3 regions of the Bacillus sp. FSL K6-3431 genome follow, and region 3 is predicted to be linked to each of the others. Evidence: a T-box and tRNA genes for the amino acid it is inferred to sense, from the RefSeq annotation. Region 3 holds a T-box; the other regions hold tRNA genes.
What was found. A T-box is a leader RNA that pairs with one kind of tRNA and senses whether it is charged. The one in region 3 lies ahead of MHB53_RS24870 (valine--tRNA ligase), so its partner is inferred to be a tRNA-Val.
Positions count from the first base shown of each region.

Region 1: it encodes a tRNA-Val, which carries the amino acid that the T-box ahead of MHB53_RS24870 (valine--tRNA ligase) is inferred to sense. The anticodon was not compared.
Region 2: it encodes a tRNA-Val, which carries the amino acid that the T-box ahead of MHB53_RS24870 (valine--tRNA ligase) is inferred to sense. The anticodon was not compared.

Region 1 covers NZ_JBBOCT010000001.1:3,386,581-3,396,272, forward strand. Annotated here, with positions in the region: gene lysS (lysine--tRNA ligase) at 1-616, shown strand, start outside; rRNA gene MHB53_RS16375 (16S ribosomal RNA) at 925-2,476, shown strand; rRNA gene MHB53_RS16380 (23S ribosomal RNA) at 2,705-5,637, shown strand; rRNA gene rrf (5S ribosomal RNA) at 5,777-5,892, shown strand; tRNA gene MHB53_RS16390 (tRNA-Val) at 6,026-6,101, shown strand; tRNA gene MHB53_RS16395 (tRNA-Thr) at 6,110-6,185, shown strand; tRNA gene MHB53_RS16400 (tRNA-Lys) at 6,227-6,302, shown strand; tRNA gene MHB53_RS16405 (tRNA-Leu) at 6,309-6,390, shown strand; tRNA gene MHB53_RS16410 (tRNA-Gly) at 6,461-6,535, shown strand; tRNA gene MHB53_RS16415 (tRNA-Leu) at 6,543-6,631, shown strand; tRNA gene MHB53_RS16420 (tRNA-Arg) at 6,639-6,715, shown strand; tRNA gene MHB53_RS16425 (tRNA-Pro) at 6,723-6,799, shown strand; tRNA gene MHB53_RS16430 (tRNA-Ala) at 6,818-6,893, shown strand; rRNA gene MHB53_RS16435 (16S ribosomal RNA) at 7,041-8,592, shown strand; tRNA gene MHB53_RS16440 (tRNA-Ile) at 8,687-8,763, shown strand; tRNA gene MHB53_RS16445 (tRNA-Ala) at 8,807-8,882, shown strand; rRNA gene MHB53_RS16450 (23S ribosomal RNA) at 9,035-9,692, shown strand, end outside.
Region 2 covers NZ_JBBOCT010000001.1:3,481,532-3,491,223, reverse strand. Annotated here, with positions in the region: gene glmM (phosphoglucosamine mutase) at 668-2,017, opposite strand; gene MHB53_RS16990 (CdaR family protein) at 2,053-3,291, opposite strand; gene cdaA (diadenylate cyclase CdaA) at 3,284-4,114, opposite strand; gene MHB53_RS16980 (anti-sigma factor) at 4,294-4,914, opposite strand; gene sigW (RNA polymerase sigma factor SigW) at 4,932-5,495, opposite strand; gene MHB53_RS16970 (aspartyl-phosphate phosphatase Spo0E family protein) at 5,775-5,942, shown strand; gene rocF (arginase) at 5,969-6,904, opposite strand; tRNA gene MHB53_RS16960 (tRNA-Lys) at 7,091-7,163, opposite strand; tRNA gene MHB53_RS16955 (tRNA-Gln) at 7,166-7,240, opposite strand; tRNA gene MHB53_RS16950 (tRNA-Tyr) at 7,302-7,386, opposite strand; tRNA gene MHB53_RS16945 (tRNA-Thr) at 7,409-7,484, opposite strand; tRNA gene MHB53_RS16940 (tRNA-Val) at 7,499-7,574, opposite strand; tRNA gene MHB53_RS16935 (tRNA-Glu) at 7,640-7,714, opposite strand; tRNA gene MHB53_RS16930 (tRNA-Thr) at 7,733-7,808, opposite strand; tRNA gene MHB53_RS16925 (tRNA-Asn) at 7,810-7,884, opposite strand; rRNA gene rrf (5S ribosomal RNA) at 7,894-8,009, opposite strand; rRNA gene MHB53_RS16915 (23S ribosomal RNA) at 8,149-9,692, opposite strand, start outside.
Region 3 covers NZ_JBBOCT010000001.1:5,223,380-5,233,071, forward strand. Annotated here, with positions in the region: gene hemL (glutamate-1-semialdehyde 2,1-aminomutase) at 1-839, shown strand, start outside; gene MHB53_RS24855 (LysM peptidoglycan-binding domain-containing protein) at 975-2,408, shown strand; gene ysxE (spore coat protein YsxE) at 2,450-3,484, shown strand; gene MHB53_RS24865 (hypothetical protein) at 3,679-3,870, opposite strand; T-box leader at 4,037-4,273, shown strand; gene MHB53_RS24870 (valine--tRNA ligase) at 4,461-7,085, shown strand; gene MHB53_RS24875 (bifunctional folylpolyglutamate synthase/dihydrofolate synthase) at 7,502-8,740, shown strand; gene MHB53_RS24880 (prepilin peptidase) at 8,847-9,593, shown strand.

The DNA.
Region 1 (9,692 bases), 1.8 Mb from region 3:
TATAGCTAAAGAAGTACTCGGTTCTACATCTATAAAATATGGAGAACAAGAAATTAATCTTGAACCGAAATGGCGTCGACTTCATATGGTTGATGCAGTAAAAGAATACAGTGGAGTAGATTTCTGGAAAGACATGACGGATAAGGAAGCGCGGCAGTTAGCTAAAGAACATAATGTTGCTATAACTGAGCATATGACTTATGGTCATATTCTTAACGAATTTTTTGAGCAGCATGTGGAAGAAAAGTTAATACAGCCAACGTTTATTTATGGTCATCCGGTAGAAATTTCGCCACTTGCGAAAAAAAATGAGGAAGATCCAAGATTTACGGATCGCTTTGAACTCTTTATTGTTGGCCGTGAACACGCAAATGCGTTTACAGAGTTGAATGACCCGATTGATCAAAGGCAACGTTTCGAAAGTCAGTTGCTTGAGCGTGAACAAGGTAATGATGAAGCCCATGGAATGGACGAAGACTTTATTGAAGCGCTGGAATATGGAATGCCGCCAACAGGGGGTCTAGGTATAGGGATTGATCGCTTAGTCATGCTGTTGACTAATTCTCCATCAATAAGAGATGTACTATTATTCCCGTTAATGAGAAATCGAGATTAATATAATAATACTCCCTTGCTACGGCAGGGGAGTTACTACTTTTCATGTGAAAATAAAATAAATTTAAACTTATTCTAAAAAGCTATTGCCACAACAAAGAAAAGGTGGTATATTATTACTCGTGCCTGTTCGAGACAACCAACTGAAAGAAAAAATAAAATAAAAAAGTTGTTGACTTACTAATTTAGTTTTGGTAAGATAGTAAAGTCGCTGTCAGAAGCAGACAAAAAAGTTTGATCTTTGAAAACTGAACGAAACAAAACGTCAAAAAGTAATACATGTAAGACCAGCAAATGAGCTACAAACACTTTAACGAGAGTTTGATCCTGGCTCAGGACGAACGCTGGCGGCGTGCCTAATACATGCAAGTCGAGCGAATGGAAGGGAGCTTGCTCCCGGAAGTTAGCGGCGGACGGGTGAGTAACACGTGGGCAACCTGCCTGTAAGACTGGGATAACTTCGGGAAACCGGAGCTAATACCGGATAATTTCTTTCTTCTCATGGAGGAAGGTTGAAAGATGGCTCCGGCTATCACTTACAGATGGGCCCGCGGCGCATTAGCTAGTTGGTGAGATAACGGCTCACCAAGGCAACGATGCGTAGCCGACCTGAGAGGGTGATCGGCCACACTGGGACTGAGACACGGCCCAGACTCCTACGGGAGGCAGCAGTAGGGAATCTTCCGCAATGGACGAAAGTCTGACGGAGCAACGCCGCGTGAGTGATGAAGGTTTTCGGATCGTAAAACTCTGTTGTCAGGGAAGAACAAGTATCGGAGTAACTGCCGGTACCTTGACGGTACCTGACCAGAAAGCCACGGCTAACTACGTGCCAGCAGCCGCGGTAATACGTAGGTGGCAAGCGTTGTCCGGAATTATTGGGCGTAAAGCGCGCGCAGGCGGTCCTTTAAGTCTGATGTGAAAGCCCACGGCTCAACCGTGGAAGGTCATTGGAAACTGGGGGACTTGAGTGCAGAAGAGAAGAGCGGAATTCCACGTGTAGCGGTGAAATGCGTAGAGATGTGGAGGAACACCAGTGGCGAAGGCGGCTCTTTGGTCTGTAACTGACGCTGAGGCGCGAAAGCGTGGGGAGCAAACAGGATTAGATACCCTGGTAGTCCACGCCGTAAACGATGAGTGCTAAGTGTTAGAGGGTTTCCGCCCTTTAGTGCTGCAGTTAACGCATTAAGCACTCCGCCTGGGGAGTACGGCCGCAAGGCTGAAACTCAAAGGAATTGACGGGGGCCCGCACAAGCGGTGGAGCATGTGGTTTAATTCGAAGCAACGCGAAGAACCTTACCAGGTCTTGACATCCTCTGACCACCCTAGAGATAGGGATTTCCCCTTCGGGGGACAGAGTGACAGGTGGTGCATGGTTGTCGTCAGCTCGTGTCGTGAGATGTTGGGTTAAGTCCCGCAACGAGCGCAACCCTTAATCTTAGTTGCCAGCATTCAGTTGGGCACTCTAAGGTGACTGCCGGTGACAAACCGGAGGAAGGTGGGGATGACGTCAAATCATCATGCCCCTTATGACCTGGGCTACACACGTGCTACAATGGATGGTACAAAGGGTTGCAAGACCGCGAGGTTTAGCTAATCCCATAAAACCATTCTCAGTTCGGATTGCAGGCTGCAACTCGCCTGCATGAAGCCGGAATCGCTAGTAATCGTGGATCAGCATGCCACGGTGAATACGTTCCCGGGCCTTGTACACACCGCCCGTCACACCACGAGAGTTTGTAACACCCGAAGTCGGTGGGGTAACCCTTACGGGAGCCAGCCGCCGAAGGTGGGACAGATGATTGGGGTGAAGTCGTAACAAGGTAGCCGTATCGGAAGGTGCGGCTGGATCACCTCCTTTCTAAGGAAACTGTTGGCCGCGGTGCCAACATAAACAGACGTTTTTGTTTCGTTCAGTTTTGAGAGGTTAAACTCTCTTATTATTCGTTCTTTGAAAACCAGATAAAATGAGAAGCAATAAACCGAGAAACATCACCTTATGGATTGTATCCGTAAGTATGTATGACCTTTTTTATGATCAGGCAATGAGAAGCTGACGCAGCAATGCATCGCTTATCATGGACCAAATGATTAAGTTAGAAAGGGCGCATGGTGGATGCCTTGGCACTAGGAGCCGATGAAGGACGGGACTAACACCGATATGCTTCGGGGAGCTGTAAGCAAGCGTTATATCCGAAGATTTCCGAATGGGGAAACCCACTGCTCGTAATGGAGTAGTATCTATTTCTGAATACATAGGAAATAGAAGGCAGACCCGGGGAACTGAAACATCTAAGTACCCGGAGGAAGAGAAAGAAACATCGATTCCCTGAGTAGCGGCGAGCGAAACGGGAAAAGCCCAAACCAAGAGGCTTGCCTCTTGGGGTTGTAGGACACTCTATACGGAGTTACAAAGGAACGGGGTAGACGAAGAGGCCTGGAAAGGCCCGCCAGAGAAGGTAACAGCCCTGTAATCGAAACTTCGTTCCCTCCAGAGTGGATCCTGAGTACGGCGGGACACGAGAAATCCCGTCGGAATCTGGGAGGACCATCTCCCAAGGCTAAATACTCCCTAGTGACCGATAGTGAACCAGTACCGTGAGGGAAAGGTGAAAAGCACCCCGGAAGGGGAGTGAAATAGATCCTGAAACCATGTGCCTACAAGTAGTCAGAGCGCGTTAATGCGTGATGGCGTGCCTTTTGTAGAATGAACCGGCGAGTTACGATTTCATGCAAGGTTAAGTTGAAGAGACGGAGCCGCAGCGAAAGCGAGTCTGAATAGGGCGAATAAGTATGAGGTCGTAGACCCGAAACCAGGTGATCTACCCATGTCCAGGGTGAAGGTAAGGTAACACTTACTGGAGGCCCGAACCCACGTACGTTGAAAAGTGCGGGGATGAGGTGTGGGTAGCGGTGAAATTCCAATCGAACCTGGAGATAGCTGGTTCTCTCCGAAATAGCTTTAGGGCTAGCCTCATGGTTAGAGTCTTGGAGGTAGAGCACTGTTTGGACTAGGGGCCCTCAACGGGTTACCGAATTCAGACAAACTCCGAATGCCAAAGACTTATCCATGGGAGTCAGACTGCGAGTGATAAGATCCGTAGTCGAGAGGGAAACAACCCAGACCGCCAGCTAAGGTCCCAAAGTATACGTTAAGTGGAAAAGGATGTGGAGTTGCTTAGACAACCAGGATGTTGGCTCAGAAGCAGCCATCATTTAAAGAGTGCGTAATAGCTCACTGGTCGAGTGACTCTGCGCCGAAAATGTACCGGGGCTAAACGTATCACCGAAGCTGCGGATTGACACCTCTGGTGTCAATGGTAGGAGAGCGTTCTAAGGGCTGTGAAGCTAGACCGGAAGGACTAGTGGAGCGCTTAGAAGTGAGAATGCCGGTATGAGTAGCGAAAGAAGGGTGAGAATCCCTTCCACCGAATGCCCAAGGTTTCCTGAGGAAGGCTCGTCCGCTCAGGGTTAGTCGGGGCCTAAGCCGAGGCCGAAAGGCGTAGGCGATGGATAACAGGTTGATATTCCTGTACCACCTTATTTCCGTTTGAGTAATGGGGGGACGCAGGAGGATAAGGTAAGCGCGCTGCTGGATATGCGCGTCCAAGCAGGTAGGCTGGAGTGGAGGTAAATCCTTCACTCTAAGGCTGAGCTGTGATGGCGAGGGAAATTTAGTACCGAAGTTCCTGATTCCACACTGCCAAGAAAAGCCTCTAGCGAGGAAATAGGTGCCCGTACCGCAAACCGACACAGGTAGGCGAGGAGAGAATCCTAAGGTGATCGAGAGAACTCTCGTTAAGGAACTCGGCAAAATCACCCCGTAACTTCGGGAGAAGGGGTGCTCATTTGGGTGAATAGCCCAGATGAGCCGCAGTGAATAGGCCCAGGCGACTGTTTAGCAAAAACACAGGTCTCTGCGAAGCCGCAAGGCGAAGTATAGGGGCTGACGCCTGCCCGGTGCTGGAAGGTTAAGAGGAGCGCTTAGACTTCGGTCGAAGGTGCGAATTGAAGCCCCAGTAAACGGCGGCCGTAACTATAACGGTCCTAAGGTAGCGAAATTCCTTGTCGGGTAAGTTCCGACCCGCACGAAAGGCGCAACGATCTGGGCACTGTCTCAACGAGAGACTCGGTGAAATTATAGTACCTGTGAAGATGCAGGTTACCCGCGACAGGACGGAAAGACCCCGTGGAGCTTTACTGCAGCCTGATATTGAATGTTGGTGCAGCTTGTACAGGATAGGTAGGAGCCGTAGAAACCGGAGCGCTAGCTTCGGTGGAGGCACTGGTGGGATACTACCCTTGCTGTACTGACATTCTAACCCGCAGCCGTGATCCGGCTGGGAGACAGTGTCTGGCAGGCAGTTTGACTGGGGCGGTCGCCTCCTAAAGAGTAACGGAGGCGCCCAAAGGTTCCCTCAGAATGGTTGGAAATCATTCGCAGAGTGTAAAGGCACAAGGGAGCTTGACTGCGAGACCTACAAGTCGAGCAGGGACGAAAGTCGGGCTTAGTGATCCGGTGGTTCCGCATGGAAGGGCCATCGCTCAACGGATAAAAGCTACCCCGGGGATAACAGGCTTATCTCCCCCAAGAGTTCACATCGACGGGGAGGTTTGGCACCTCGATGTCGGCTCATCGCATCCTGGGGCTGTAGTCGGTCCCAAGGGTTGGGCTGTTCGCCCATTAAAGCGGTACGCGAGCTGGGTTCAGAACGTCGTGAGACAGTTCGGTCCCTATCCGTCGTGGGCGCAGGAAATTTGAGAGGAGCTGTCCTTAGTACGAGAGGACCGGGATGGACGCACCGCTGGTGTACCAGTTGTTCCGCCAGGAGCATCGCTGGGTAGCTATGTGCGGCAGGGATAAGTGCTGAAAGCATCTAAGCATGAAGCCCCCCTCAAGATGAGATTTCCCATAGCGCAAGCTAGTAAGATCCCTGAAAGATGATCAGGTTGATAGGTCCGGCGTGGAAGTGTGGCGACACATGGAGCTGACGGATACTAATCGATCGAGGACTTAATCTAATATGAATCAAATCGATGTTTCACACGTTTACCTTCTCATTTATCTGGTTTTGAAAGAATGAAAAGTTCTTTTCAATGATCTTCTGTTAAGATCGTCACGTCATGTGGCAACACAGAAGTCAGCACATCCGTGTGCAAGTCTGGTGGCGATAGCGAAGAGGTCACACCCGTTCCCATCTCGAACACGGTAGTTAAGCTCTTCAGCGCCGATGGTAGTTGGGGGTTTCCCCCTGCAAGAGCAGGACGTTGCCAGGCGAAATGATATTTTTTGAAATGTTGTTTTAGAAGAAATAAACACTTATAAGGAAACGACCGAGAAATTAAGGGAGTCAACAAGTGTGTAATTGAAAAAAATGAAGTTTATGTACCTTATGATTATTTTTAAAATGGAGGATTAGCTCAGCTGGGAGAGCATCTGCCTTACAAGCAGAGGGTCGGCGGTTCGAACCCGTCATCCTCCACCATTTTCATTGCCGGCCTAGCTCAATTGGTAGAGCAACTGACTTGTAATCAGTAGGTTGGGGGTTCAAGTCCTCTGGCCGGCACCAGTTTTTTAATGTTAAATTATAAAAGGATATATGTTATGTACGAGCCATTAGCTCAGTTGGTAGAGCATCTGACTTTTAATCAGAGGGTCGCAGGTTCGAATCCTGCATGGCTCACCATTTTATGCGGGTGTGGTGGAACTGGCAGACACGCTAGACTTAGGATCTAGTGCCGCAAGGCGTGGGGGTTCGACTCCCTTCACCCGCACTTAATTAATATCTGCTAAGGGCAATTATGTCCTATAAACTATGCAGGTTCTAAAATGCCAATTTCAAACGCGGAAGTAGTTCAGTGGTAGAACATCACCTTGCCAAGGTGGGGGTCGCGGGTTCGAATCCCGTCTTCCGCTCCAAAGTAGTGCCGGGGTGGCGGAACTGGCAGACGCACAGGACTTAAAATCCTGCGGTAGGTGACTACCGTACCGGTTCGATTCCGGTTCTCGGCACCATTTATATGCGCCCGTAGCTCAATTGGATAGAGCGTCTGACTACGGATCAGAAGGTTGTGGATTCGACTTCTGCCGGGCGCGCCATTTAAAACGGGAAGTAGCTCAGCTTGGTAGAGCACTTGGTTTGGGACCAAGGGGTCGCAGGTTCGAATCCTGTCTTCCCGACCACTTTCAATAGATTTTAATGGGGCCTTAGCTCAGCTGGGAGAGCGCCTGCCTTGCACGCAGGAGGTCAACGGTTCGATCCCGTTAGGCTCCACCAAAAGAATGTGTTGACAAATGCTTTTAATAGTGATATTATAGATAAGTCGCAATCAGAAGGCAGAAAATAAGTTTGATCTTTGAAAACTGAACGAAACAAAACGTCAAAAAGTAATACATGTAAGACCAGCAAATGAGCTACAAACACTTTAACGAGAGTTTGATCCTGGCTCAGGACGAACGCTGGCGGCGTGCCTAATACATGCAAGTCGAGCGAATGGAAGGGAGCTTGCTCCCGGAAGTTAGCGGCGGACGGGTGAGTAACACGTGGGCAACCTGCCTGTAAGACTGGGATAACTTCGGGAAACCGGAGCTAATACCGGATAATTTCTTTCTTCTCATGGAGGAAGGTTGAAAGATGGCTTCGGCTATCACTTACAGATGGGCCCGCGGCGCATTAGCTAGTTGGTGAGATAACGGCTCACCAAGGCAACGATGCGTAGCCGACCTGAGAGGGTGATCGGCCACACTGGGACTGAGACACGGCCCAGACTCCTACGGGAGGCAGCAGTAGGGAATCTTCCGCAATGGACGAAAGTCTGACGGAGCAACGCCGCGTGAGTGATGAAGGTTTTCGGATCGTAAAACTCTGTTGTCAGGGAAGAACAAGTATCGGAGTAACTGCCGGTACCTTGACGGTACCTGACCAGAAAGCCACGGCTAACTACGTGCCAGCAGCCGCGGTAATACGTAGGTGGCAAGCGTTGTCCGGAATTATTGGGCGTAAAGCGCGCGCAGGCGGTCCTTTAAGTCTGATGTGAAAGCCCACGGCTCAACCGTGGAAGGTCATTGGAAACTGGGGGACTTGAGTGCAGAAGAGAAGAGCGGAATTCCACGTGTAGCGGTGAAATGCGTAGAGATGTGGAGGAACACCAGTGGCGAAGGCGGCTCTTTGGTCTGTAACTGACGCTGAGGCGCGAAAGCGTGGGGAGCAAACAGGATTAGATACCCTGGTAGTCCACGCCGTAAACGATGAGTGCTAAGTGTTAGAGGGTTTCCGCCCTTTAGTGCTGCAGTTAACGCATTAAGCACTCCGCCTGGGGAGTACGGCCGCAAGGCTGAAACTCAAAGGAATTGACGGGGGCCCGCACAAGCGGTGGAGCATGTGGTTTAATTCGAAGCAACGCGAAGAACCTTACCAGGTCTTGACATCCTCTGACCACCCTAGAGATAGGGATTTCCCCTTCGGGGGACAGAGTGACAGGTGGTGCATGGTTGTCGTCAGCTCGTGTCGTGAGATGTTGGGTTAAGTCCCGCAACGAGCGCAACCCTTAATCTTAGTTGCCAGCATTCAGTTGGGCACTCTAAGGTGACTGCCGGTGACAAACCGGAGGAAGGTGGGGATGACGTCAAATCATCATGCCCCTTATGACCTGGGCTACACACGTGCTACAATGGATGGTACAAAGGGTTGCAAGACCGCGAGGTTTAGCTAATCCCATAAAACCATTCTCAGTTCGGATTGCAGGCTGCAACTCGCCTGCATGAAGCCGGAATCGCTAGTAATCGTGGATCAGCATGCCACGGTGAATACGTTCCCGGGCCTTGTACACACCGCCCGTCACACCACGAGAGTTTGTAACACCCGAAGTCGGTGGGGTAACCCTTACGGGAGCCAGCCGCCGAAGGTGGGACAGATGATTGGGGTGAAGTCGTAACAAGGTAGCCGTATCGGAAGGTGCGGCTGGATCACCTCCTTTCTAAGGAAACTGTTGGCCGCGGTGCCAACATAAACAGACGTTTTTGTTTCGTTCAGTTTTGAGAGGTCGAACTCTCTTACCATTCACACAATGTGGGCCTGTAGCTCAGCTGGTTAGAGCACACGCCTGATAAGCGTGAGGTCGGTGGTTCGAGTCCACTCAGGCCCACCATCCCACATTTGTTTATTTGAAATGGGGATATTTCTAATTTAATGGGGCCTTAGCTCAGCTGGGAGAGCGCCTGCCTTGCACGCAGGAGGTCAGCGGTTCGATCCCGCTAGGCTCCACCAAATACTTTCGTTCTTTGAAAACCAGATAAAATGAGAAGCAATAAACCGAGAAACATCACCTTATGGATTTATCCGTAAGTATGTATGACCTTTTTTTATGATCAGGCAATGAGAAGCTGACGCAGCAATGCATCGCTTATCATGGACCAAATGATTAAGTTAGAAAGGGCGCATGGTGGATGCCTTGGCACTAGGAGCCGATGAAGGACGGGACTAACACCGATATGCTTCGGGGAGCTGTAAGCAAGCGTTATATCCGAAGATTTCCGAATGGGGAAACCCACTGCTCGTAATGGAGTAGTATCTATTTCTGAATACATAGGAAATAGAAGGCAGACCCGGGGAACTGAAACATCTAAGTACCCGGAGGAAGAGAAAGAAACATCGATTCCCTGAGTAGCGGCGAGCGAAACGGGAAAAGCCCAAACCAAGAGGCTTGCCTCTTGGGGTTGTAGGACACTCTATACGGAGTTACAAAGGAACGGGGTAGACGAAGAGGCCTGGAAAGGCCCGCCAGAGAAGGTAACAGCCCTGTAATCGAAACTTCGTTCCCTCCAGAGTGGATCCTGAGTACGGCGGGACACGAGAAATCCCGTCGGAATCTGGGAGGACCATCTCCCAAGGCTAAATACTCCCTAGTGACCGATAGTGAACCAGTACCGTGAGGGAAAGGTGAAAAGCACCCCGGAAGGGGAGTGAAATAGATCCTGAAACCATGTGCCTACAAGTAGTCAGAGCGCGTTAATGCGTGATGGCGTGCCTTTTGTAGAATGAACCGGCGAGTTACGATTTCATGCAAGGTTAAGTTGA
Region 2 (9,692 bases), 1.7 Mb from region 3:
ACGAGGGCACTGAAAATCTTTCTATTTTTAAAGGTACTGGATGGTAGGTACCAAAAAAGACGACTCTAAAATTCTAAAAAGAATTTGAGTCGTCTTATCCATCAAGTGCTCATCATTTTATATTCCTTTGAGATGGACTGTAAATATAGCTATGTCACCTTGTAATTCCATGCCATTTAGACCAGATAATCAACATTATATCCGTGTCTTTGTTTAATTCGCTATTTTAAGCATGTTCCGTTGATTGGAGCGGAAACCAACAGTATTAATAGATCTTTGCATTAGGAGGACTTCTTCAGTGCCCTCGCATAATATCGAATCATCTTATAACTGCATAAGCGGTAGCATGTTCTTATAAACTATATGATGCATGCCTATTTTCATTACATACATATGTCTTTTTTTGATATTTATTAATAACTAGTTTTATCGCCTAGGTTCTTGGAAAGCCTTAGCAGCACAGCATTTTCATTCAACCTGCGGATTAACAAATACCGTTAATATCTCGAAAACCTCTTACAGTATTATTATTATCTAGATTGATATGTTTAGTTACACTTTTAAGTAATCATACCTTTTACGGAATATCCTGCAACTCTGAGAACAACTCAAATCTAATATAAAAAAAGCACGAGACCACTTTATGTGTGGTCTCATGCCTTTTTATTTAAATCTCTAATCCCATTTCTGCTTTTACAACTGCTGCAATACGGTCTACATACTCCTCGCAAAGTTCTTCTGTTGAAGCCTCGCACATGACTCGAACCAATGGCTCCGTTCCTGAAGGGCGAACGAGTATCCGACCATTTCCATTCATTTCAGCTTCAACAATCTCGATAATCTCTTTTACCTTTTCATTATCCGTCACATGATGTTTATCCGTCACTTTAATATTAACAAGTTTTTGCGGATATTTTTTCATACCTTTGGCAAGTTCTGATAAAGGCTTTCCTGTTAGCTTCATAATATTAACGAGCTGTAATCCGGTTAAAAGACCATCACCTGTCGTATTATGTTCTAGAAAAATTATATGTCCCGATTGTTCTCCACCGAGATTAAATCCATTGTTTTTCATTTCTTCTACTACGTAACGGTCGCCAACAGCGGTCTGTACGCTATTAATTCCAAGTTCTTCTAACCCCTTGTAAAATCCTAGATTACTCATAATAGTCGACACAACCGTTGATTGTTTTAATCGACCTTCCTCTTTCAAATGCTGTGCACAGATGTAGATAATTTGATCACCATCGATAATGTTACCCAGTTCATCAACTGCAATTAAACGATCACCGTCACCATCAAAAGCAAGCCCTACGTCCGCATTTTTTTCCTTTACGAATGTAGCTAATACTTCAGGATGGGTTGATCCAACACCTTCATTAATATTTAAACCATTCGGTGAAGAGCCCATGGTTGAAATATCTGCATCAAGGTCTGCAAATAAATGAGTCGCTAATGAAGAAGTAGCTCCGTGTGCACAATCAAGCGCTACATGAATACCAGAGAAGTCTTCCTCTACCGTCTGCTTCAAAAACTGGAGATATTTTTGTCCACCTTCGAAATAATCATTTACGAGTCCTAAATCAGCACCAACCGGACGCGGTAATGTATCTTCTTCCAGGTCAAGAAGGTCCTCAATTTCTTTTTCCTGCTCATCAGAAAGCTTAAAGCCATCCGGCCCAAAAAATTTAATGCCGTTATCAGAGACTGGATTATGTGAGGCTGAAATCATAACTCCCGCTTGCGCACCCAATACTTTTGTCAAATAAGAAACCCCAGGAGTAGAAATGACACCAAGTCTCATTACTTCAGCCCCAATGGAAAGTAATCCCGATACTAACGCTCCTTCGAGCATGTGACCGGAAATACGGGTATCACGGCCGATGAGAATTTTTGGGCGCTCCGCATTTTTTGTCAAAACATATCCACCAAATCGGCCTAATTTAAATGCCAATTCCGGTGTTAGCTCCGCATTTGCAATCCCTCTTACTCCATCAGTTCCAAAATATTTACCCATTCTATCTATCGCTCCTTCTTTGAACAATGTCTTTGCTAGACATTTTCCTTTTCAGATAATCTTACCTTTACTTGTTTCACTGATAATTCATATTCTACATTTTCTGGTCCCTCTACTTTTAGTTCCACTTCATGTTCTCCAGTAGTTAGACCTTCCAATTGTAAATAAACTTTAATGTCACTTTCTAACGCCTTTTTCAAATCTTCCTTTTCGCCGGTAACCTTAACAGAAACGGTATTATCAGGCGCATCTAGTAATTCAAGATTGAGATTCGACTTTAGTCCTTTGTTTCCCAAAGGGACATCATTTATAATTGTTTCTTCCAATTTTTTTCCTGTAGTAATCTTTACTATAACTGTACTAGGTGTGATTTTATTTACTCCGTCTGGATACTTTATGGGAACTTCTACTTCCGTGTCCTCATGAATGTCACCAACATCAACAGAAAGTTCAATTTCATTTAAATCGCGTAGCACTTCTGTTGTACCGAAAATTAAGACTTCCGGTGTATTAGTACTAACCGTTTTAATGACGATATCCTCGGGAGGTGTTCCTGTTTCTTTTATTTTAACAGGGACATTTTTCCTCGGATTTTTAACCGGTATCGTAACAGACACTGAAGGTGGTTCAACGATAACATCAAGCTTGTTCAAATCGCGATCAAGCACGGTTACGTTTGCAGCCCTTTTAATCGTGTCATTAATCAATCCACTAGCATCAATTGTCGCTTTCACATAAGTAATTTTTTCAATCATCTCTTTTGAACCAATAATATTGACCGTTTTAGGCTCCACTTCTGGATGCTCTGCTTCAAATCCTTCAGCTAAAATACTTCGGTTAAACTCGGCTTCAACTCGAAATTCTTCGGTTACTTTTTCTTGCAGTGAAATTTCAGCGTAGACTGGATCGATATTAACCTTTAGCTTTTCGGAAATATCTTTATATTTGATATCTACACGATGCTTTCCAATTTCCACATCAGATAAATCTATGTATACACTGAAATTCTTTTGCCTCTTTGTCGCTTCAACAAATCTCCGTTGTCCTTCAATTTTCACATCGACTGTTTTGGGGGCACCTGAAACGACAAGGTTTTCAGAGTCGTAAATCAATTCTACCGGTACATCTATAATCGTGTCAGTATCACTATTTTCCATACCATTAGGTGTTGTGCCAGATGATTTTCCAAGATCATTGGCTGAAACAAATAACAATAAAGTTAGTAACAATGCAATAATTCGAATAAACCAGGGATTCTCCATAAAATTATCCATTTTTAGGTTTCTCCCTTCTTTTCCATCTTGATGTGGAGGTTTGTTTCGTTTTATTATCAACAATTAATTCCTTCGTTAAAAGCTGATGGAACTTTTCCGAAGATAATTCTCGATTTAGTTCTCCATTTTGCGCAACAGACACACTACCTGTCTCTTCTGAAACGATGATCGTTAGGCTATCTGTTACTTCACTAATTCCAAGTGCCGCCCTATGCCTTGTGCCAAGCTCTTTTGAAATAAACGGACTTTCAGATAATGGTAAGTAGCACGCTGCTGCGGCAATTTGTGCTTTTTGAATAACGACCGCCCCATCATGAAGTGGAGTATTTGGAATGAAAATGTTAATTAATAATTCAGGTGTTAGGTTAGAGTTCAACTGGATGCCCGTTTCAATATAATCTCCCATCCCTGTTTCTCTTTCTAATGAGATTAATGCACCTATTCGACGTTTCGCCATATAATTAACTGCCTCTGCAATAGAATCAACCATTTGCTTTCTTTCCTCATCTTCATTTAATCCGCTTCTTAAAAATATCTTCCCACGCCCCACTTGTTCAAGTGTGCGCCGTAATTCGGGCTGAAATATGATAATGATAGCTAGGAAACCCCAATCAATCACTCTTTCCATTATCCAGTTTAATGTGTTTAAATGGAGGAAGTCACTTAACATAAATACAATAATGATGACAAAAATACCTTTTAAAAGCTGAACGGCCTTTGTTCCGCGAATTACCATAATAAGTTTATATATGACAAACCAAACGAGGAATATATCTATAATGCGGGACAAATAGTCCATGATGGTAAAATCTGCAAACGGCATATTCTTTCCCCCATCTATTTTTTCAATCTAACACTTCAATTCATTCATTTATGATTATCTTCAAATAACCTATTTATTATAACATATCCTATCTATTGTTCGCTATTTAGAAAAAACTAGAGACTTAACAAGAATATGGCCAAATTTGACCAATTCTTATTAAGTCTCTCCTTTATAGGCTATTTCTCTTCAAAGAGGTTGATTACTTTCTTGCTACCAGCTTTCATTTTATACCATATCCATTCAAACATTTCGTCAATTTCTTCTATGTCTCCTGTAACATTACCAGCAGAAGCCATATACCGTTCTCCATTTATGATCGTTACACTACCATTTACTATTCCTTCTATTCTTAGGCTTCCATTTTTCACTGTAATATTCCCCTCTATTACTTCACCCTCGGGAACAATTACTACACCATTTTCAACTATAAGGTTCTCCCGCGTAGTAACAGAAAACTTTTGATCATCATTCCACATACCTAAAACACTTCCAGCCATTAGAATTAAAAATAAAGATGCGGCCGCAAGTAAGGGGTGGTGACGAAGCCAACGTTTCATGCCAATACTATTCTTTTCCTTTGGCAATCTTCCCATCACGTTAGCAGTGAAATCTTTAGACACTCGTATATGTGATGTGCTCTTAACATAAGCAATCGTCCTTTTTAATTCTTGGAAATGTGTTTGGCAAGAAGAACATTTCTGTAAATGTTCTTTTAACACTTGCTCATCTTCCCGAGACAAATCACCATCTAAATATTCTTGCATATAGAGAACGATCTCTTCAGGACATGCCTTCAATTTCCTTCCCACCTTTACTAAAAATTATGCAGCTGCTTACGCAGCGCTTCCCGGCCTCGATATACACGGGTCTTCACTGTACCCAGTGGGATTTCCAATACTTCACTGATTTCATTTAACGACAGCTCATCCATATATCTTAATACGATCACAGTCCTATATTTATCAGGTAATCGTAAAATTTCTCTTTGAACAATCTCTTGCAACTCCATCGTTTCTACTTCTTTGTCTGGGGACTTACCTTCAGCAGCAATTTTTGAATACATCGTTAAGCCTTCGGCCCCCGAGACCTCTGCATCTAAAAAATAATCGGGTTTTTTCTTTCTGATTCTATCAATGCAAAGATTCGTAGCAATTCGATAAATCCATGTAGAAAACTTTTTACTTTGATTAAAACTGTGAATATTAACATATGCCCTAACAAACGCTTCTTGAGCTATATCTTCTGCTTCATGCCTGTTTCCAAGCATACGGTAACTCAGTTGGAATAATCTATCTTTATATATTTCCACAATGTCACCAAAAGCTTCTTGATCGCCTTTCAACACTTGCTTTATTCTTTCGTTAACGATCGCATCCATTTCTCACTCTACCTCCCGCTCTATGCGGTTATCCATTTATACGTATATAATCAAGAAAAGTTTCAAAATAAAAAAATAAAAATTGCCTTAGTTTTCTACAGATGTATACTATAGAAAACATCATGTCGTTCCTCACTCTTGACCTACATAGAAAGAATTGAGGATAACATAAAAAAACACTCACCATTCTATCTTAACAAATTTTTACTGTTTTTGGTTTACTTTTTTAAAAGATGGGCTATACAATAATAAATCGGATAGAAAGGGGTATTAATAACTATGGGAAAAAGTGAATTATTAATGATAATAGAAGAGAATAGACGAAAAATGGTAGAACTCGGATTAGCGACTTCATTTATAGATGAAAGAGTCGTACGAATTAGCGATCACTTGGACAAGCTGTTGAACATATATCAAGCATTAACACTGGATTTCAAAGAGCAGTAGTTCATGAAAGGAACTACTGCCATCTTTTACAATAACTTCTCCCCGAAAAGTGAACCCGCCAATGCCACTGCAATTTCAGCTGTTTTATTTCTTTCATCTAAAATTGGATTTACTTCTACAAACTCCACAGATGTTATTAATCCTGATTCCGCAAACATTTCCATCGCCAAATGACTTTCACGATAACTAACACCCCCAAGTACTGGGGTTCCAACACCTGGAGCATCATGCGGATCTAGGCAATCTAAATCAAATGATAAATGAACACCATCTGTCCGCCCTTTTAAATAAATAATGGCTTCCTCTATTACCTTTGTCATGCTTAACCTGTCAATTTCATGCATTGTATATACTTTAATGTTTTTTTCTTTTATTAGCTCCTTTTCACCTTGGTCTAGGTCCCTTGCGCCAATGATAACTATATTTTCTGGCCTTATTTTAGGCTTATATCCACCAATATTCGTGAGTGAAGGATGTCCTATCCCTAAACTTACAGCAAGTGGCATTCCATGGATATTTCCAGATGGAGAAGTTTCTTGCGTATTTAAGTCCCCATGTGCATCATACCAAATAACTCCGAGTTGATTATAATGTCTCGCAACACCAGCTATAGTACCAATTGCAATGCTATGATCACCGCCTATTACGAGAGGAAAATTCCCCTTTCCGATAACTTCATCCACTACTTTCGCAAGACTAATATTAGCTAATACAACTGAATCTAAATTTCTTAAAGAAGAGATATTCTCTACATTCTTTTCTCGTTTTCTAACAGGGATATCCCCGAGATCTTCCACTTCAAAATGCAAATTTTCTAGTCTACTAATAACACCTGCATAGCGGATTGCACTCGGCCCCATATCCACACCTCTACGCATTTGACCTAAATCCATAGGTACTCCTAATATCGAAAGTCGCGTTTTCACGGAAGTCTTCCCCCTCACTCTTTTGTTATCTATCATTTATATGCAAAGGAAAGATTGACTCAGGCTCACATATATATGAATATATGCGAGAAAACAACAGAAATTCAGTAGAGGAATTAACTATTTATATACAACAAAAAGCCCTGTTCAATAACAGGGCAATTAATTGTATTAGCTTAAGATACTCTTAAGTTAAATCTTTCATATCATTAATTTTTTTAATGAGCCATGCAGGATTCGAACCTGCGACCCTCTGATTAAAAGTCAGATGCTCTACCAACTGAGCTAATGGCTCAATGGCTGGGCTAGCTGGATTCGAACCAACGAGTGACGGAGTCAAAGTCCGTTGCCTTACCGCTTGGCTATAGCCCACTGATTAAATAATATTATGTATATTTTCCTTAAATCAGATAAATATGCATATTACGGAAAATGGTGGTGGGGGGCGGATTCGAACCGCCGAACCCGGAGGGAGCGGATTTACAGTCCGCCGCGTTTAGCCACTTCGCTACCCCACCTAAAAATATGCAAATAAAAAAATGGTGCCGGCCAGAGGACTTGAACCCCCAACCTACTGATTACAAGTCAGTTGCTCTACCAATTGAGCTAGGCCGGCCTAACAACACAAAATGGTGGAGGATGACGGGTTCGAACCGCCGACCCTCTGCTTGTAAGGCAGATGCTCTCCCAGCTGAGCTAATCCTCCATTTTTTCAAAAAGAATAAGCGGTGCATTTATGCAACAGCCTCATATTTGTACTAAGTAAAATAATGGTGACCCCTACGGGATTCGAACCCGTGATACCGCCGTGAAAGGGCGGTGTCTTAACCGCTTGACCAAGGGGCCACTATGTAAATGTTCTCCTGGAGCTTCCAACCGGGGTTGAACCGGTGACCTCTTCCTTACCATGGAAGCACTCTACCAACTGAGCTATGGAAGCATGGCTCCGCAGGTAGGATTCGAACCTACGACCGATCGGTTAACAGCCGATAGCTCTACCACTGAGCTACTGCGGAATAATTATAGCCTGGCAACGTCCTGCTCTTGCAGGGGGAAACCCCCAACTACCATCGGCGCTGAAGAGCTTAACTACCGTGTTCGAGATGGGAACGGGTGTGACCTCTTCGCTATCGCCACCAGACTTGCACACGGATGTGCTGACTTCTGTGTTGCCACATGACGTGGCGATCTTAACAGAAGATCATTGAAAAGAACTTTTCATTCTTTCAAAACCAGATAAATGAGAAGGTAAACTTGTGAAACATCGATTTAATTCATATTTGATTAAGTCCTCGATCGATTAGTATCCGTCAGCTCCATGTGTCACCACACTTCCACACCGGACCTATCAACCTGATCATCTTTCAGGGATCTTACTAGCTTGCGCTATGGGAAATCTCATCTTGAGGGGGGCTTCATGCTTAGATGCTTTCAGCACTTATCCCTGCCGCACATAGCTACCCAGCGATGCTCCTGGCGGAACAACTGGTACACCAGCGGTGCGTCCATCCCGGTCCTCTCGTACTAAGGACAGCTCCTCTCAAATTTCCTGCGCCCACGACGGATAGGGACCGAACTGTCTCACGACGTTCTGAACCCAGCTCGCGTACCGCTTTAATGGGCGAACAGCCCAACCCTTGGGACCGACTACAGCCCCAGGATGCGATGAGCCGACATCGAGGTGCCAAACCTCCCCGTCGATGTGAACTCTTGGGGGAGATAAGCCTGTTATCCCCGGGGTAGCTTTTATCCGTTGAGCGATGGCCCTTCCATGCGGAACCACCGGATCACTAAGCCCGACTTTCGTCCCTGCTCGACTTGTAGGTCTCGCAGTCAAGCTCCCTTGTGCCTTTACACTCTGCGAATGATTTCCAACCATTCTGAGGGAACCTTTGGGCGCCTCCGTTACTCTTTAGGAGGCGACCGCCCCAGTCAAACTGCCTGCCAGACACTGTCTCCCAGCCGGATCACGGCTGCGGGTTAGAATGTCAGTACAGCAAGGGTAGTATCCCACCAGTGCCTCCACCGAAGCTAGCGCTCCGGTTTCTACGGCTCCTACCTATCCTGTACAAGCTGCACCAACATTCAATATCAGGCTGCAGTAAAGCTCCACGGGGTCTTTCCGTCCTGTCGCGGGTAACCTGCATCTTCACAGGTACTATAATTTCACCGAGTCTCTCGTTGAGACAGTGCCCAGATCGTTGCGCCTTTCGTGCGGGTCGGAACTTACCCGACAAGGAATTTCGCTACCTTAGGACCGTTATAGTTACGGCCGCCGTTTACTGGGGCTTCAATTCGCACCTTCGACCGAAGTCTAAGCGCTCCTCTTAACCTTCCAGCACCGGGCAGGCGTCAGCCCCTATACTTCGCCTTGCGGCTTCGCAGAGACCTGTGTTTTTGCTAAACAGTCGCCTGGGCCTATTCACTGCGGCTCATCTGGGCTATTCACCCAAATGAGCACCCCTTCTCCCGAAGTTACGGGGTGATTTTGCCGAGTTCCTTAACGAGAGTTCTCTCGATCACCTTAGGATTCTCTCCTCGCCTACCTGTGTCGGTTTGCGGTACGGGCACCTATTTCCTCGCTAGAGGCTTTTCTTGGCAGTGTGGAATCAGGAACTTCGGTACTAAATTTCCCTCGCCATCACAGCTCAGCCTTAGAGTGAAGGATTTACCTCCACTCCAGCCTACCTGCTTGGACGCGCATATCCAGCAGCGCGCTTACCTTATCCTCCTGCGTCCCCCCATTACTCAAACGGAAATAAGGTGGTACAGGAATATCAACCTGTTATCCATCGCCTACGCCTTTCGGCCTCGGCTTAGGCCC
Region 3 (9,692 bases):
ATTCACTTTTAATTAAAGCTGGTTCTGGTGTCGCGACACTTGGTCTACCAGATAGTCCTGGTGTCCCAGAAGGAGTGGCAAAAAATACGATTACAGTTCCATATAATGATATGGATAGCGTTCGCTATGCTTTCAAAGAATATGGAGAAGATATTGCCGGCATAATTGTTGAGCCTGTAGCTGGAAACATGGGTGTCGTTCCTCCGTTACCAGGATTCCTAGAAGGCCTGCGTGAAGTAACAAGTGAATATGGCGCGTTGCTAATATTCGATGAAGTAATGACTGGGTTCCGTGTGGCTTACAATTGCGCACAGGGGTATTTCGGTGTAACACCAGATATTACATGTTTAGGAAAAGTAATTGGTGGCGGGCTACCTGTTGGCGCATTTGGTGGGAAAGCAGAAATAATGGAACGGATAGCTCCGAGTGGTACTATTTATCAAGCTGGAACGCTGTCCGGTAATCCGCTTGCAATGACAGCAGGATACGAAACACTTGTTCAACTTACACCTGAAACATACGATGACTTTAATCGCAAGGCTGATATGCTTGAAGCTGGTTTAAAAAAGGCAGCTGAAAAACATGGAATTCCGCATACGATTAACAGAGCAGGATCGATGGTAGGAATATTCTTCACCGATCAAGAGGTTCATAATTATGAACATGCTAAAACATCAGACTTGAAACTGTTCGCTGCATATTATAAAGAAATGGCCAATAACGGTGTTTTCTTACCGCCGTCGCAATTTGAAGGCTTATTCCTCTCCACTGCGCATACGGATGAAGATATAGCAGCAACAATCGCAACTGCTGAAAAAGCATTTAACATAATTAAGTAATAGAAATAAATAATAAGCGAAAAGAGGAATTGCAATTGCATTCCTCTTTTTTTCTTTCATAAAATATTAGTATGGCTCATAGAATGTAATTGACCAATGATTATTTTGTTATGGATTTGAAAGGAGGAGTCTGTATTGCCAGAACGCAAAGAATCAACTATTACATTTAAAGTTAAAGAGTCTATCTGGTTTGAAAGAGGACAGGAAGTAGAGGAACTTATATCTATTTCATTAAGCCCCCATATAGAAATATTGGATGAAGATGATTATGTTGTGTTAAAAGGCACGCTCGAATTAAGCGGTGAATATAAACATTCGAATGAAGAAAATGAAGATGAACTCCTAGATATAGGGCGTCAATATATCCAATCTGTTGAGATGAGAAATGAGTTAGAAAGTGAATTTTTCCACCAACTCCCATTGGATATTACAATTCCTAAAAGAAAAATTAACAAAATGGAGGAAATTTCCGTGGAAATTGATTCATTTGATTACAAATTCCCGGAAAATTGCCGTCTACAACTGCTAGCAGACGTTGGAATCAGAGGTGTTTATGAAGATATAGAACCTTCCGAAGACACGATAGACTCTGGAGAAGATACGGAAGAGAGACCTTCTAATACAGAGGAAGCATCTAGTCGCACAGAGCCAGTTGAAATTTCGGAAGAAAATATCGAAGCACATGCTTTAAAAGAGGAAGTTTTGCAAGAAGAAAGAGAAGAAATTCAATTGGAGGTTCGGGGGAAAGAATCAGAAGATGTTATGGAAGAAATCAGTGAAGAGAAGTCAGAAGAAAAACAAATAGAAGCCCGCAACGAAGTTGTAGAAGAAACTCGGATAGCAGTAGAGACTGAAAGAGTGTCAGAAGAAATCCAAGCACTTGAAGAAGCGCCAGAAGAAAAAGAAGCAAGAATCCAGGAAGAGAAGTCTACAGAAGTTCTAGCGGAAATCAGCGAAAAGCATCAAGCAGAACACCAGGAAGAAGCCATCGAGGATGAATCAATAGAGCTTCAAGTGGTTTCGAGGGGGGAGGAATGGAAGGAAAGAGAAATTGAAGATACTAGTTTTTATGATCCATTTAAAGTAGAGGCAAATATTATCTTTAAGGAAAAAGAATTAGCAGATGTACGTCCTACCTTAGATTATCATCTTCCGAAGTTGCCAGAAATAGCCGTGGGGTCTTTGGAACGAAGGAGAAACTACATGCCAAGTGAAAGTTCCCAACAGTATATGGAATCCTCGTCACATATGAATAATGGCAAATATGATGAAGAGTCGTCTTCCCATTCACATAAAGACAACGAAGAAAAAAATAAAGTGAAAAAGAAAAAAGATAAATATAAATCCATGTCATTTTCTGATTTCTTTGCAAGAAAAGAGGAAGAATCTGCAGCGAAGCTTAAGGTCTGCTTTGTACAGACTGGAGATTCGATTCAGGAATTAGCGGATAAATATAAAGTGTCTGTTCAGCAAATCCTACGTGCAAATCAATTAGAAGCAAATCATGAAGTATTTGAGGGTCAAGTACTATATATACCTGTAAAAGTATCCACGCTAAAATCAAATTAAGACGGAATAGTGGCTTTTTTTAGATAAGCAGGTGATATATAATGGTGCGTATTTCAGATGAAGAGGTAAAAAAAATAGTACAATATTATGGACTTCACCCTAAATTTGTGGAGAAATACGGCAAAGTTTATAAAGTTTATACGGATAAAGGAGACTATGCATTAAAGAGAATGAGAGCAGAGGAAGGTCTTGATTTCCTTTATTATATGCAATTTCTATACCAGCGTGGCTATAACCGAATTGTTCCCATATTTCCTGCAGCAGATGGTCGCTATGCCATTTTAGAAGGAAAATATCTTTATTATTTAATGCCATGGTTAGAAAATAAGTTAAGAGAAGACCATACTCAAAAACACCATGAGTTGTTTCGTGAATTGGCGCGTATTCATACACTCTCAGCTCGTGAGGTTCCTGTTAGTAAAGAAGAACGGAAAGAACATTTTGACATAACGAAAGCGCGTTGGGAAAAAGAACAAGAAGCATTAGAAACATATATTGAGTTTAGTGAGAAAACATGGTATATGTCACCTTTTCAATTGATGTTTTGCACTTATTTTTCTGAAATTAGTGGGGGGCAGCGTTATGCACTTGGAAAATTAAACGAGTGGCACGAAGCCTCCTTAGAAGAAACGAAAGCAAGAAGTGTGATCGTCCATGGTAAACTTTCTACTGAACACTTCTTGTATAATGATAAAGGGCTTGGTTTCTTTTCTAACCTTGAAAAGTCCAGAACTGCCTCACCCATACACGATTTATTGCCATTCTTATCGAGAATGCTGAACACGCATCCAAAGCAATTTAATGAGAGTGTAGAGTGGCTAGAGTTATACTTTCGGCATTTTCCATTTAAAGAGGAAGAAATGTATTTGTTTCTCAGTTACTTAGCCCAACCAGGGGCGATTTATAGAGTGATAGAGAGTTATTTTTCAACGGCAAAAGAAAAAAATGAAATGAAGTATATTCGTGAATTGCAAACCTGTTATTGGCAAATGAAAAATACAGAATATATCGTCATGACATTAAATGAAACGGAGCAAAGAAAAAAACAAATGGAACAATCGCAACCTTCCGACTAAATAGTGGAGGGTTTTTTGTTAGTTAAGCAAGTATAAAACTTTTACTGATTTCCATTAAAAAAAACTGTAAATGTCTTACTTCAAATGTACACAAAGCCGAGTGAAGGGAATCCACGAACACTGCACAGGATAATGTGTGTTCCTAACCTGATTTTTAACAGATAGCCTTTTGCTCGCTCCGTAGTTATTCATTATTATAACCATTCATAATGAAAGGCAAGAGCCAAACCAATAAAGATTGCTAATAATAAAACATCGACTGTAGTAGGGAAAATAAAAGTCCTGATCGTTTGGAATATAGCGAAGGGGACAACGAGCTGCCTGCATGCCCCTTTAAATGTCCTCATCCACGATTGAAATGTATACTGATTGAATTTGTTTTTCATCAATAAACCTCCCTGAATATCTGATACCATAAATTATGTAGAGAAAATAAATTTGTGCCTAGACAGTATAAACTGCATTGTATCTGCCTATCCTGATAAAAAGACATAATAATCATTGACAATCATATATGATTTTCGCTAATATTATATATAAATGAATGATCGACTAATTGCTAAGATAGGGAAGAGTACTTTGGCATTCTGCTTTCAGAGAGAGAAATCAATGCTGTGAGATTTCTTAAGTAGAAACATTGGAAAGTCACCCTTGAGCAGCTTCCGTGAAAATAATGAGTAATGGAAGCCGGTGTAGAACCGTTATTAAGTTAAGTGCCGGGCGTATGTGGTAGTTGCATGCATCCGTGAAAAAAGGTGGTACCGCGAATCCGCTCCCTTCGTCCTTTTGACGAGGGGGGTTTTTGTGTTTTTTATTAAAGGAACAACGGCTAAGAACGCAACGTCCTGTGGCAACGCCGTTATGACCCGCATTGTGGGAGCTTAAGCTTTCACGATAGCACTGAAGTTAGACGACATTTACTACAAATAAAGATTTTTCTAGGAGGATAAAGTTGGAAAATAATAATAATATTACGATGCCGACAAAATATGAACCACAAAGAATTGAAAAAGGTAGATATCAGTGGTGGCTTGATGGAAAGTTTTTCGAAGCGAATAATGATCCAAATAAAAAGCCTTATACAATTGTTATTCCTCCTCCAAACGTAACAGGACGTCTACATCTTGGTCATGCATGGGATACTGCTTTGCAAGATATTTTAACGAGAATGAAAAGAATGCAAGGTTATGACGTTCTGTGGCTCCCGGGTATGGATCATGCTGGGATAGCTACTCAAGCTAGAGTGGAAGAAAAGCTACGTGAAGAAGGGATCTCGCGATATGATCTCGGACGTGAAAAGTTTGTGGAAGAAATTTGGAAATGGAAAGCAGAGTATGCAGATTTTATTCGTCAACAATGGTCAAAACTCGGACTTGGTTTAGATTATTCACGTGAACGTTTTACGCTTGATGAAGGTCTTTCTAAAGCTGTAAGAGAAGTGTTTGTTACGCTTTATAATAAAAAACTGATTTATAGAGGCGAATATATAATTAATTGGGATCCTGCAACGAAAACAGCTTTATCAGATATTGAAGTAATTCATAAAGATGTACAGGGCGCATTTTACCATATGCGTTACCCACTTGCAGACGGTTCTGGCGCGATTGAAGTAGCAACTACAAGACCTGAGACGATGTTAGGTGATACGGCGGTAGCTGTTCATCCAGATGACGAACGCTACCAACATTTAATTGGCAAAACTGTCATTTTGCCTATCATTGGTCGAGAAATTCCGATCGTTGCCGATGACTATGTGGATCAAGACTTTGGTTCAGGTGCAGTGAAAATCACCCCAGCACATGATCCTAATGATTTTGAAATCGGCAATCGCCACAATTTAGAGCGAATACTCGTGATGAATGAAGATGGTACGATGAATGAAAATGCTAATAAATATCAAGGGATGGATCGTTTTGAATGTCGGAAACAAATCGTCAAAGATTTGCAAGAACAAGGGGTACTATTCCAAATTGAAGACCATATGCATTCAGTCGGTCATTCAGAGCGTAGCGGTGCAGTTGTAGAACCGTATTTATCGACACAATGGTTCGTTAGTATGCAACCACTTGCAGATCAAGCGATTGACTTGCAAAAACAAGAAGAAAAAGTGAATTTTATTCCAGATCGATTTGAGAAAACGTATTTACACTGGATGGAAAACATTCATGATTGGTGTATTTCACGTCAGTTATGGTGGGGGCATCGTATACCAGCTTGGTACCATAAAGAGACTGGAGAAGTGTATGTTGGAAATGTGGCACCTGCGGATGAAGAGAATTGGGAACAGGACAATGATGTGTTGGATACATGGTTTAGTTCCGCATTATGGCCATTTTCTACGATGGGTTGGCCAGATCTTGATGCGGGAGACTTCCAACGGTATTATCCGAATAATGCTCTTGTAACGGGTTATGATATCATCTCGTTCTGGGTTTCGAGAATGATTTTCCAAGGCATAGAATTTACAGGCAAGCGGCCTTTTCAAGATGTACTTATTCACGGCCTCATTCGTGCAGAAGATGGACGTAAAATGAGTAAATCACTTGGAAATGGTATCGACCCAATGGATGTTATTGATCAATATGGAGCTGATTCGCTTCGGTACTTCTTAACAACAGGAAGCTCACCAGGTCAGGATCTCAGATTTAGTATGGAAAAAATTGAATCAATCTGGAACTTCGCTAATAAAATTTGGAATGCTTCTCGATTCGCATTATTGAATATGGATGGCCTCGAATATAATGAAATTGATCTGTCAGGTGAAAAATCCGTTGCGGATAAATGGATCCTAACACGCCTTAACAACACGATCGACACTGTAACGAAACTTGCAGACAAATATGAATTTGGAGAAGTTGGCAGAGCTTTATACAATTTCATTTGGGATGAATTATGTGATTGGTATATTGAAATGGCGAAACTTCCATTATATGGGGAAGATGAAGCGGCTAAAAAGACGACTCGTTCTGTATTGGCATATGTATTAGATAACACGATGCGACTTATCCATCCATTCATGCCTTTCATATCTGAAGAAATTTGGCAAAACCTACCGCATGAAGGTGAATCAATTACTGTAGCAGCATGGCCAACAGTAAATGAACAATTTACGGATGAACAAGCTGCAAGTGAAATGAAACTGTTAATGGATATCATTCGTTCCGTTCGAAATATCCGTGCAGAAGTAAATACACCGATGAGTAAACAGATTAAGTTAATGCTTAAGGCAAAAGATAGTGAAATATTTACAGTGCTAGAAAAGAATAAACAATTCATCGAGAAATTTTGTAATCCAGAAGAGCTTATTATTTCAACAGACATGAAAACACCGGAAAAATCAATGACTGCTGTCGTTACAGGTGTCGAACTATTTCTCCCGCTAGCTGGATTAATTAATATTGATGAGGAAATCAAGCGCCTAGAAAAAGAATGGGATAAGTGGAATAAAGAAGTCGAACGTGTTCAGAAAAAGTTATCCAATGAAAAGTTTACAAGTAAAGCGCCACAAGCTGTGGTGGAGGAAGAAAGAGTGAAAGAAAAAGATTATGTAGAAAAGCGTTCGATTGTCGAAGAGCGTATGAATGAGTTGAAAAATATTTAAGTAGCAATTTGAAAAGTGCTTGGCATCTCCCTAATGAAAAATGAAGGAGGTGTCAGCTCTTTATTTATAGAGGATGTTCAAAAAGTCACCAAATGATAAACTGCGAATTTCTTCGTTGCTCGTTTTTTTCGGTTCTCACGTATAGGATGGATCTTCTGTTAAGTTCGCTCACGTCCTGTGAGCAACACAGAAGTCAGCACATCCTGTGCAAGTCAGATCCTCAAAACCTTCGCGACTCGAACTTCTTGTTTCTAATTTGACACCTTTTGAACACGCACTTATAGGAAATTAATTCCCCTTGTATAGGAGGATAACTTTACATTCTGGAGGTGTGTAAACTGTTTCATACATATGATGAATCACTTGAGTGGATTCACTCACGTCTTCGTTTTGGTGTAAAACCAGGCTTGAAAAGAATGGAATACATGCTTGAAAAACTAGACCATCCTGAAAACAAGTTAAATGCAGTTCATGTTGGTGGAACAAATGGGAAAGGCTCGACTGTTGCTTATTTGCGTTCAGTATTGATGGAAGCTGGTTATGAAGTAGGTACATTTACTTCCCCGTATATTGAGCAATTCAATGAAAGAATCAGTTTAAATGGTAAGCCAATTTCAGATAATGAAATAACACATCTTGTTAATGTTATAAAACCGCTCGCTGATGAATTGGAGGAAACTGAATTCGGGCCGCCAACAGAGTTTGAAATTATTACAGCGATGTCAATTTATTATTTTGCTGTGATGAATCCCGTGGACTTTTCAATTATGGAAGTTGGACTAGGTGGTCGCTATGATTCGACGAATGTCATCGAGCCACTGGTTTCTGTGATTACGAATGTAGGTCTAGATCATACGCAAATTTTAGGAAGCACGTTAAAGCAAATTGCTTATGAAAAAGCAGGGATCATAAAACGAAACACACCAGTATTTACAGCGGTGAAAGATGTAAATGCGCTTCATGTACTCCAAGCGGAAGCTACTGAACAACAAGCTGAATTATTTCAAATTAATAAGGACTTCTTTGTCAAAGACATCATATCAACAGAACATGCGGAAAACTTTACGTTTACATCAGGCTCGACAACAATGGAAAATCTTGAAATTAATTTATTAGGACATCATCAGACCGAAAATGCTTCAGGTGCTATCGCGACATTATTTTGGCTAAAGGATAATAGAAAAGTAAATCTAGACGAAGCAATCATTAGATCTGGTTTAATAAAAGCGTACTGGCCGGGAAGAATGGAAATTCTACATACTGAGCCGGTCATATTAATCGATGGTGCACATAATCCAGAAGGGCTTAGGGCGTTATCTGCAGCACTTGACAACAGATATCTTGGTAAAAATATAAAAGTTATATTTGCTGCACTGAAGGACAAAGATTTAACGGAAATGTTTTCGGTCTTTAATAATATGAACGTAGAATTACATGTAACACAATTTGACTTTCCTAGAGCTGCTTCCGCAGAGGAGCTAAAGGCCATGAGTGGAAATCATGTCATAAAGGCACATGTAGAATGGCGAGCGTTAATTAAAGAACAAATAAATAGTATGCAGTCAAATGAGGTCCTCGTCATCACGGGCTCATTATATTTCATTTCTTTAGTTAGGCCTTTCCTATTAAAGAAATTAAAGAACGATATAATATAAAAACGGAAAATGCTGGTATTTAGTAGAATATGACGATAAAATATACTTATGATGAATTATTGTCTCATCGTAAGTATATTTATTTTTATGAAAGGATTACCCTCCTATGAAACTAATCATTTTCCTCTATGCTCTCCTCCTCGGTTCCTTTTTTAATGTTGTAGGGCTAAGGGTCCCGATAAAAGAATCTATTGTTTATCCGGGCTCCGCTTGTCCTAAGTGTCACAAAACATTGACATGCAAGGAACTCATTCCCGTTCTATCTTATGTATTTCAACTTGGCAAATGCCGTCAGTGTAAGCATCAAATAACTTTACTTTATCCTATCATGGAACTAGCTACTGCCTGTTTATTTGTCTTTGCTTACGCAAAAATCGGCTGGACGTTTGAGCTTTTGATTGCCTGGACATTTATTTCTTTACTTATGATTATTTCTGTTTCAGATCTTACGTATTTGATTATTCCTGATAAGGTTTTACTTGTTTTTGCAGCTATTATTTTAGTAGAACGATTGATTCAGCCACTAACTCCGTGGTGGGATTCAATTCTTGGCTCCGCTATTATTTTTATAATTTTAATGGGTATCACGATCATTAGTAAAGGTGGTTTAGGTGGAGGAGATATAAAACTATATGCAGTTTTGGGACTTGTACTTGGGGTGAAATTAGTTTTGTTATCTTTCTTTTTTGCTAACTTAATAGGAGCAGTCATTGGTGTATTAGGGATAGCACTTGGTCTAGTAGAAAGAAGAAAGCCTATTCCATTTGGTCCATTTATCGCGCTTGGAATGCTGATCGTATATTTTTACAACGAACAGATCTTATCATGGTATTATTCGCTTCTATCATTTTAACAAGTACTAGGTATAAACAATTCTTCTTGAATGGAAATATAAGTATACTTGCCAGTAAGTAAGAGTATTTTTAGTGTCTAGCATAAGCGTTTTTCTTTT